DNA from 2 places in the Mesorhizobium sp. BR1-1-2 genome. Region 1 is predicted to be linked to the other one. Evidence: predicted binding sites of a transcription regulator. Region 1 holds the regulator's gene; the other holds the start of a gene.

Region 1 (3,170 bases):
TCAACGTCGATTCTGATGTATTTTGATGTCCTCGTGAATTTTTTTCGAGCTCCGGAATAAATAATGACAGCCAAGGCCGGTTCTGCCAGTATTTGGCGGTCGCTGGGCCTGGGGAGAGAAGACGGCGACCGGGAGGATGCGAGAAACATGTCGGTCGGAATCCGCCACGACGATCTGCGCCGACGCAATCGGGCGATGGTGATCGCGGCCGTGCGCCGTGCCGGGCAGCCCTCGCGCACCGAGATTGCCGCGACCACCGGGCTCAGCCATTCCACCATATCGGCGATCTCCTCCGACCTGATCGGCGAAGGCATCCTGGCGCAGAGCAAGCCGAGCGAGGCCGGTGCGATGAAACGCGGCCGGCCGCAGATCGGCCTCAGCCTCAACCCTGAAGCCGCGGCGGTGATGACCGTGGTGCTGTCGCTGAATTTCCTCTCCGTCGCCGTCATCGACTATGCCGGCCAGGTGATATCGGAGGAGCAGCGCCGGCTGGACACGCTGACCATGTCGCGCGAGGCGCTGATCGGCGAATGCGTAGCCATCGTCAGGCGGCGGTTCGAGGATCCCGACCTCGACGTCGCCAGCATCGCCCGTATCGCGCTGGCGATCCAGGGCATCACCGACACGGAGGCGCGCGCCATGCTGTGGTCGCCGATCACGCCGCAGACCGATATTGCCTTCGCCGACATACTGGAGGCCGAGTTCGGCATTCCCGCCACCATGGAGAACGATTGCAACATGATGGCGGTGGCGCTGCGCTGGCGCGATCCCCGGCGCTACCGCGACGACTTCATCGCCATCCTGTTGTCACACGGCATCGGCATGGGCCTGGTGCTGAAGGGCGAACTGTTCACCGGCACCCATTCATCCGGAGGCGAGTTCGGCCACATGATCCATCGCCCGGGTGGGGCGCTCTGCCGCTGCGGGCGGCGCGGCTGTGTCGAGGCCTATGCCGGGAACTATGCCATCTGGCGCAACGCGAGGCAGCTTGGCGAGGACACCGAGCCCGTCGATGTCAGCGACGCCGACATGCGTGCGCTGGCGGCCACGGCGCGCGAAAAGGACGGGCCGGAGCGCGAAGCCTACCGCAAGGCCGGTGAGGCGCTGGGCTACGGCCTTGGCAGCCTGTTCGCCCTGATCGATCCGGCGCCGGTCGCCATGGTCGGCGTCAGCGCCGCCGCCTTCGACTTGATCGAGCCGGCTCTGCGCGAAGCCATTGCCCAGACCGCCGGCGGACAGCACTCGAAATCGATTTCCTTCGACACCGAGCCGAACGAACTGCCGCTGATCCGCGAGGGCTGCGCCATGCGCGCGCTGACCTTCGTCGACCAGGAAATTTTCGCACCGGGGGCACAAGCGAAATCAGGCGTGGGCGAGAATGTTGCGTGACATATCCCTAGGCTTCGCGGATCGCATACCCCGCGCCACGGATAGTACGGATCACGTCAGGCATGCGGCCGTTGTTGACCGCCTTGCGCAGCCGGCCGACATGGACGTCCACGGTGCGCTCGTCGATATAGATCGTTTCGCCCCAGACATTGTCGAGCAGCTGGCTGCGCGAGAACACGCGGCCGGGATGGCGCATCATGAATTCGAGCAGACGGAACTCGGTCGGCCCGAGCCGGATCTCGCTCTTCTTGCGGTAGACCCGGTGCGATTCACGGTCGAGCACGATGTCGCCGACCTTGAGCACGCTGGACAGCACTTCCGGCTTGGCGCGGCGCAGCAGCGCCTTGACGCGTGCCATGAATTCCGGCGTTGAGAACGGCTTGACCAAATAGTCGTCGGCGCCGGTGGAGAGACCTCGCACCCGATCGCTTTCTTCGCCGCGCGCCGTCAGCATGATAATCGGCAGCCGCTCGGTCTCGGGCCGCATCCGGAGACGGCGGCAGAGCTCGATGCCGGAAACCGCCGGCACCATCCAGTCGAGCACAAGAAGGTCGGGGACATTCTCCTGCAAGCGGATCTCGGCCTCGTCGCCGCGCGTCACCACCTCGACCTGGTAACCCTCCGATTCCAGATTGTAACGGAGCAGCACACCCAGCGGCTCCTCGTCCTCCACCACCATGATGCGTGGCGCGATCATCGACTGGTCACCCCTGCCGTCACGCCGCTGGCGCCGACATCGCCGTTTCGTCCTGCTTCGGGCGATTGGCGGGCAATTGCGTGCCGGTCAGCACATAATAGGCATTTTCGGCAATGTTGGTCACATGATCACCGATGCGCTCGAGATTCTTGGCGCAGAACAAAAGATGCGTGCAGGCGGTGATGTTGCGCGGATCCTCCATCATGTAGGTCAGCAGCTCGCGGAACACCGATGTGTATTTGACGTCGATGCGTTCATCGTCGGCGCGCAGCTTGGCTAGCGCCGAGGCATCACGGGCGCCATACTCCTCGATCACGCCCTGCACCTGGATCAATACCAGCTGCGCCATGGCATCGATGGAGTGCGACAGGTCGCGCGGCGTGGCGGCCAGGCCGACGGTGCCGACGCGCTTGGCGATGTTCTTGGCGAGATCGCCGATGCGTTCGAGATCTCCCGCCATGCGGATCGAGCCGACGACATGGCGCAGATCGTCCGCCATGGGCTGCCGCTTGGCGATCAGCGTGATGGCGCGGTCGTCGAGTTCGCGCTGGCGCGCATCCATGATCGCGTCGTCGGAGACGACGCGCTGGGCGAGCGCATTGTCGGAATTCAGGAGCGCCTTGGTGGCGCCGCCGACCATCGATGAGGCGAGATCGCCCATGTCGCGGATCAGCCTGCTGATCTGTCCGAGATCTTCGTCAAAGGCTGCGACTGTATGTTCGGCCATGATCTTGGTCCTCGTATGCCTGGGATCAGCCGAAGCGGCCGGTGATATAGTCCTGCGTGCGCTTCTCGCGGGGCGACGTGAAGATCTTCTCGGTGCGGTCGAACTCGACCAGCTCGCCCAGATACATGAAGGCGGTCTGCTTCGACACGCGCGCCGCCTGCTGCATGTTATGGGTGACGATGACGATCGTATAATCGGCCTGCAGCTCGTCGATCAGTTCCTCGATCTTGGCGGTCGACAGCGGATCGAGCGCCGAGGCAGGCTCGTCGAGCAGGATGACCTCTGGCTTCACCGCCACCGTGCGGGCGATGCAGAGGCGCTGCTGCTGGCCGCCCGAAAGGCTGAGGCCACTGGCGT
Region 2 (3,170 bases), on a different contig from region 1:
GGCCGAAGACGATCGGCAGCCATTCCACGGTACCGTCGGCGGCGAATTTGGCGACATGCAGCGTGCCGTCGTCGAGCAGGTTCATGTTGGCGGCACGGTCGTCCGGATTGAAACGGCCCGCGGTGACGAATTTGTAGACATAGTCGAAGCGCTCGTCATCGCCGAGATAGAAGACGACGCGCCCATCCTTGGCGACGATCGATTCGGCGCCTTCATGCTTGAAGCGGCCCATCGCGGTGCGCTTCCTCGGCGTGGATGCCGGATCGTTGACGTCGACCTCGACGATCCAGCCGAAACGGTTGGGCTCATTCGGCTCCTTGGCGAGGTCGAAGCGGTCGTAATGCGCGCCCCATTCATAGGCCCCTTCCGGAATGCCGAGGCGCTTGTAATTGGCGGCTTCCTTATGGCCTTCCGGCAGTTCGCCGGAGAAATAGCCGTGGATGTTCTCCTCGGCCATGACATAGGTGCCCCAGGGTGTGACGCCGCCGGCGCAGTTGTTGAATGTGCCGATGACCTTGGTGCCGGATGGGTCGGCATTGGTCTTGACACGGTCATGACCGGCGACCGGGCCTGACAGCGCCATTTCGGTGTTGGAGGTGATGCGGCGGTTCAACTTGCCGTCGCGCACCACCTGCCACTTGCCGCCTTCCTTGCGGATCTCGACGATGGTGCCGCCATGTGCCGCCATCTCGACGTCGACCTGCTCCTTCGAGAGCGGTGCGAGTTCGGCCGCTTTCTTGCCGTCCTTCTCGACGATCTTGACGATGCCCGGGAACATCAGATGCGGATTGGTGTATTCGTGGTTGACGACCAGCAGGCCATGCTCGGCGGAGCCATCGATCCCGATATAGCCGACATAGTCGTTGTTGTAGCCGAATTGTCTTGCCTGGGCCTCAGCCGACTGTCTGGCCGGGTCGAACTCCGGCGAATCGGCAAACAGCGGATCGCCCCAGCGCAACAGCACGTCGGCATCGTAGCCCGGCGCGACATGGTGCTTGTCGTCGATACCGGCTTCGAGTTCGTCGAACGAAAAGGCCGAACCCTCGGCGGCACGCGCATCGTCGGCGGCCACGAGCGCCAACGGGCCGACGGTGGCGGCGATGGCCGAGACGGCCAGCGAACCTTTGAGGAAGGCACGGCGGGAGAACCGCTCGGCGATGATTTCGCCCATGGTGCTGTTGTCGGTGGGGTTGGGCGCCGGACCTTCATTTTCCTCAAGCAGGCTGGTGCGGAATCTGGCGTCGGGCGAGCGATGGTCGGTCATGGGTCTGCCTCTGGCTTCCTGGATGGCTGGAGCGTGTCACGCGTTTCGACCCCTTATAGACGATCGGTCACACTTTCGTGACATTCGTGCACCCGCCAGCTTGACCGCGAACCTCGCGCCACATCCGGTTTGAAGCTCGGACTAAGGTCCTAGACCGATCGGGGCGAAGGTCCGGATTGCCGCGGCATCGGTCGTGGGCCACTTACACGAACACGCCATGTCGCCGATGGTCGCGTACCTGCACGAGATGGCCTCTGAATTTGCCGGTCCGATCAAGTGAGGGACTGATGCGCAGCTCGATCATGGCTCATTGTTGCTGGCTGACCCTGAGAGCAGTGCCGGCACTGGCGCTGACCATAGCCCCCTATCACCTCGATTTTCACGGTTCCACCGCAGGCATTGCCGCGTCCGGCGCCCAGGCCGCACCTGGTGGGAACGGCGGCAATGGCGGGAATGGGGGTAACGGAAATGGTGGGGGCGGGAATAGCGGCGGCGGCAACAATGGCAACGCCGGTGGCAACAATGGCAACGCCGGCGGTAACGTGAACAATGGCGGCGGCAACAGTGGCAAGGGGAACGGTGCCAACAGCTCCGGCAAGCATGTGAACGCAACAACCGGCGATCGTGTCGAAATAGACGACAACAAGATCGTGGTGCAGCACCCTAACGGCTTCGGCGAAGAGATCGAGAAGGGTCGCTTCAAAATGACCGACGCGCTGGGACGCACGATCGTCGAGCGCCCTGCGACGGCGGCGGATATAAGCCGCCTCAAGGGGTTGTAGAGCGGGCAATAGGCATCGCCCGCTTTACGTGTCACCTCCGCCGCCCCCCGGCGGAGGTGACCTTGTCGCTCCGGCCCCGTATAGGGGCCGTCTTTTTTTGCCCTGGAGCGTTCCGCTGCACCGCGCTTCAGGTTTTCATTTATGCGTGTCGCTATCCCAAACCAGGGATCCCTTGCGGGCGACCAGGATTAGCTGCCGGCCCGATCCCGCGCTTCGCGCATCAGCAGCGCCGCCTCGGTGCGATTGCGCACGTTGAGCTTGGACAGCACACCGGTCATATGATGCTTGACCGTTTTTTCCTGCAGCGCCAGCCGCAGCGCCACTTCCTTGTTGCTCAGCCCTTCCGCCACCAGCTGCAGGATCTCGGCCTCGCGTCCGGTGAGCTGACGCAGGCGGTCCGTCCTGCCGTTGGCCGGCTGCAGCGATTGCAGGTCCGAAAGCAGGCGGGCCGACAGGGTCGGCGACACATAGGTTTCGCCGGCCGCGACACCATGCAGGATTTCGGCCAGCATGCGCGAGCCGACCCCCTTCAGCACATAGCCGCGCACACCGGCGTTCAGCGCCCGCGCCACGTCGGCATTGGCCTCCGAGACCGTCAGCATGACGATCTTCTGTCCGGGATTGGCACCCAGTATGCCGGCCACCGACGCAAGACCGTCACCCGGCATGCTGATGTCGAGCAGCAGTATGTCGGGCTGCAAAGTCGAGGCGATGCGTTCGGCATCCTGCGCCGTGGCACCCTGGGCCACCATTTCGAAGCCGCCGATCTCCGACAGGCTGCGGGTAACGCCTTCGCGAAACAGGGGGTGGTCGTCGACAATGGCGACACGGATGGTACCGATCATGGTTGATCCTCGACGGCTAGCGTAATCATCAATCGTGTTCCCTGCGGGCCGGTCGTGGTCTCGAACTGGCCACCAATGCTTTCGATGCGCTCCCTGATGCCGGCAAGCCCCAGGCCCTCGGCCCGCCTCGGATCGAATCCGGGCCCGCCGTCCGATACTTCAACGAAGAACTTGCCGCCTGTCATCCCGGCCTTCACCTCCTGATCCTTGCCCTGCCCATGACGGTAGGCGTTGTTCAGCCCCTCCTGGACGAAGCGATAGATGCTGATCTTCTCCGAA

What was found. The regulator PhoB, encoded in region 1, activates phosphate uptake and scavenging genes when phosphate is short. The targets are predictions, from matches to a motif close to TGTCATNNANCTGTCAT.
Region 2: LB551_RS08465 (PhoX family protein) is a predicted target of PhoB. The motif match lies at 1,331-1,347, and genes of this name have one in related genera.

Annotation. Positions count from the first base shown of each region.
Region 1 covers NZ_JAIUID010000018.1:60,885-64,054, reverse strand. The annotation lists gene LB551_RS26735 (ROK family protein) at 148-1,389, shown strand; gene phoB (phosphate regulon transcriptional regulator PhoB) at 1,397-2,086, opposite strand; gene phoU (phosphate signaling complex protein PhoU) at 2,106-2,813, opposite strand; gene pstB (phosphate ABC transporter ATP-binding protein PstB) at 2,839-3,170, opposite strand, start outside.
Region 2 covers NZ_JAIUID010000003.1:395,121-398,290, reverse strand. The annotation lists gene LB551_RS08465 (PhoX family protein) at 1-1,264, opposite strand, end outside; gene LB551_RS08460 (hypothetical protein) at 1,552-2,046, shown strand; gene LB551_RS08455 (response regulator) at 2,235-2,891, opposite strand; gene LB551_RS08450 (sensor histidine kinase) at 2,888-3,170, opposite strand, start outside.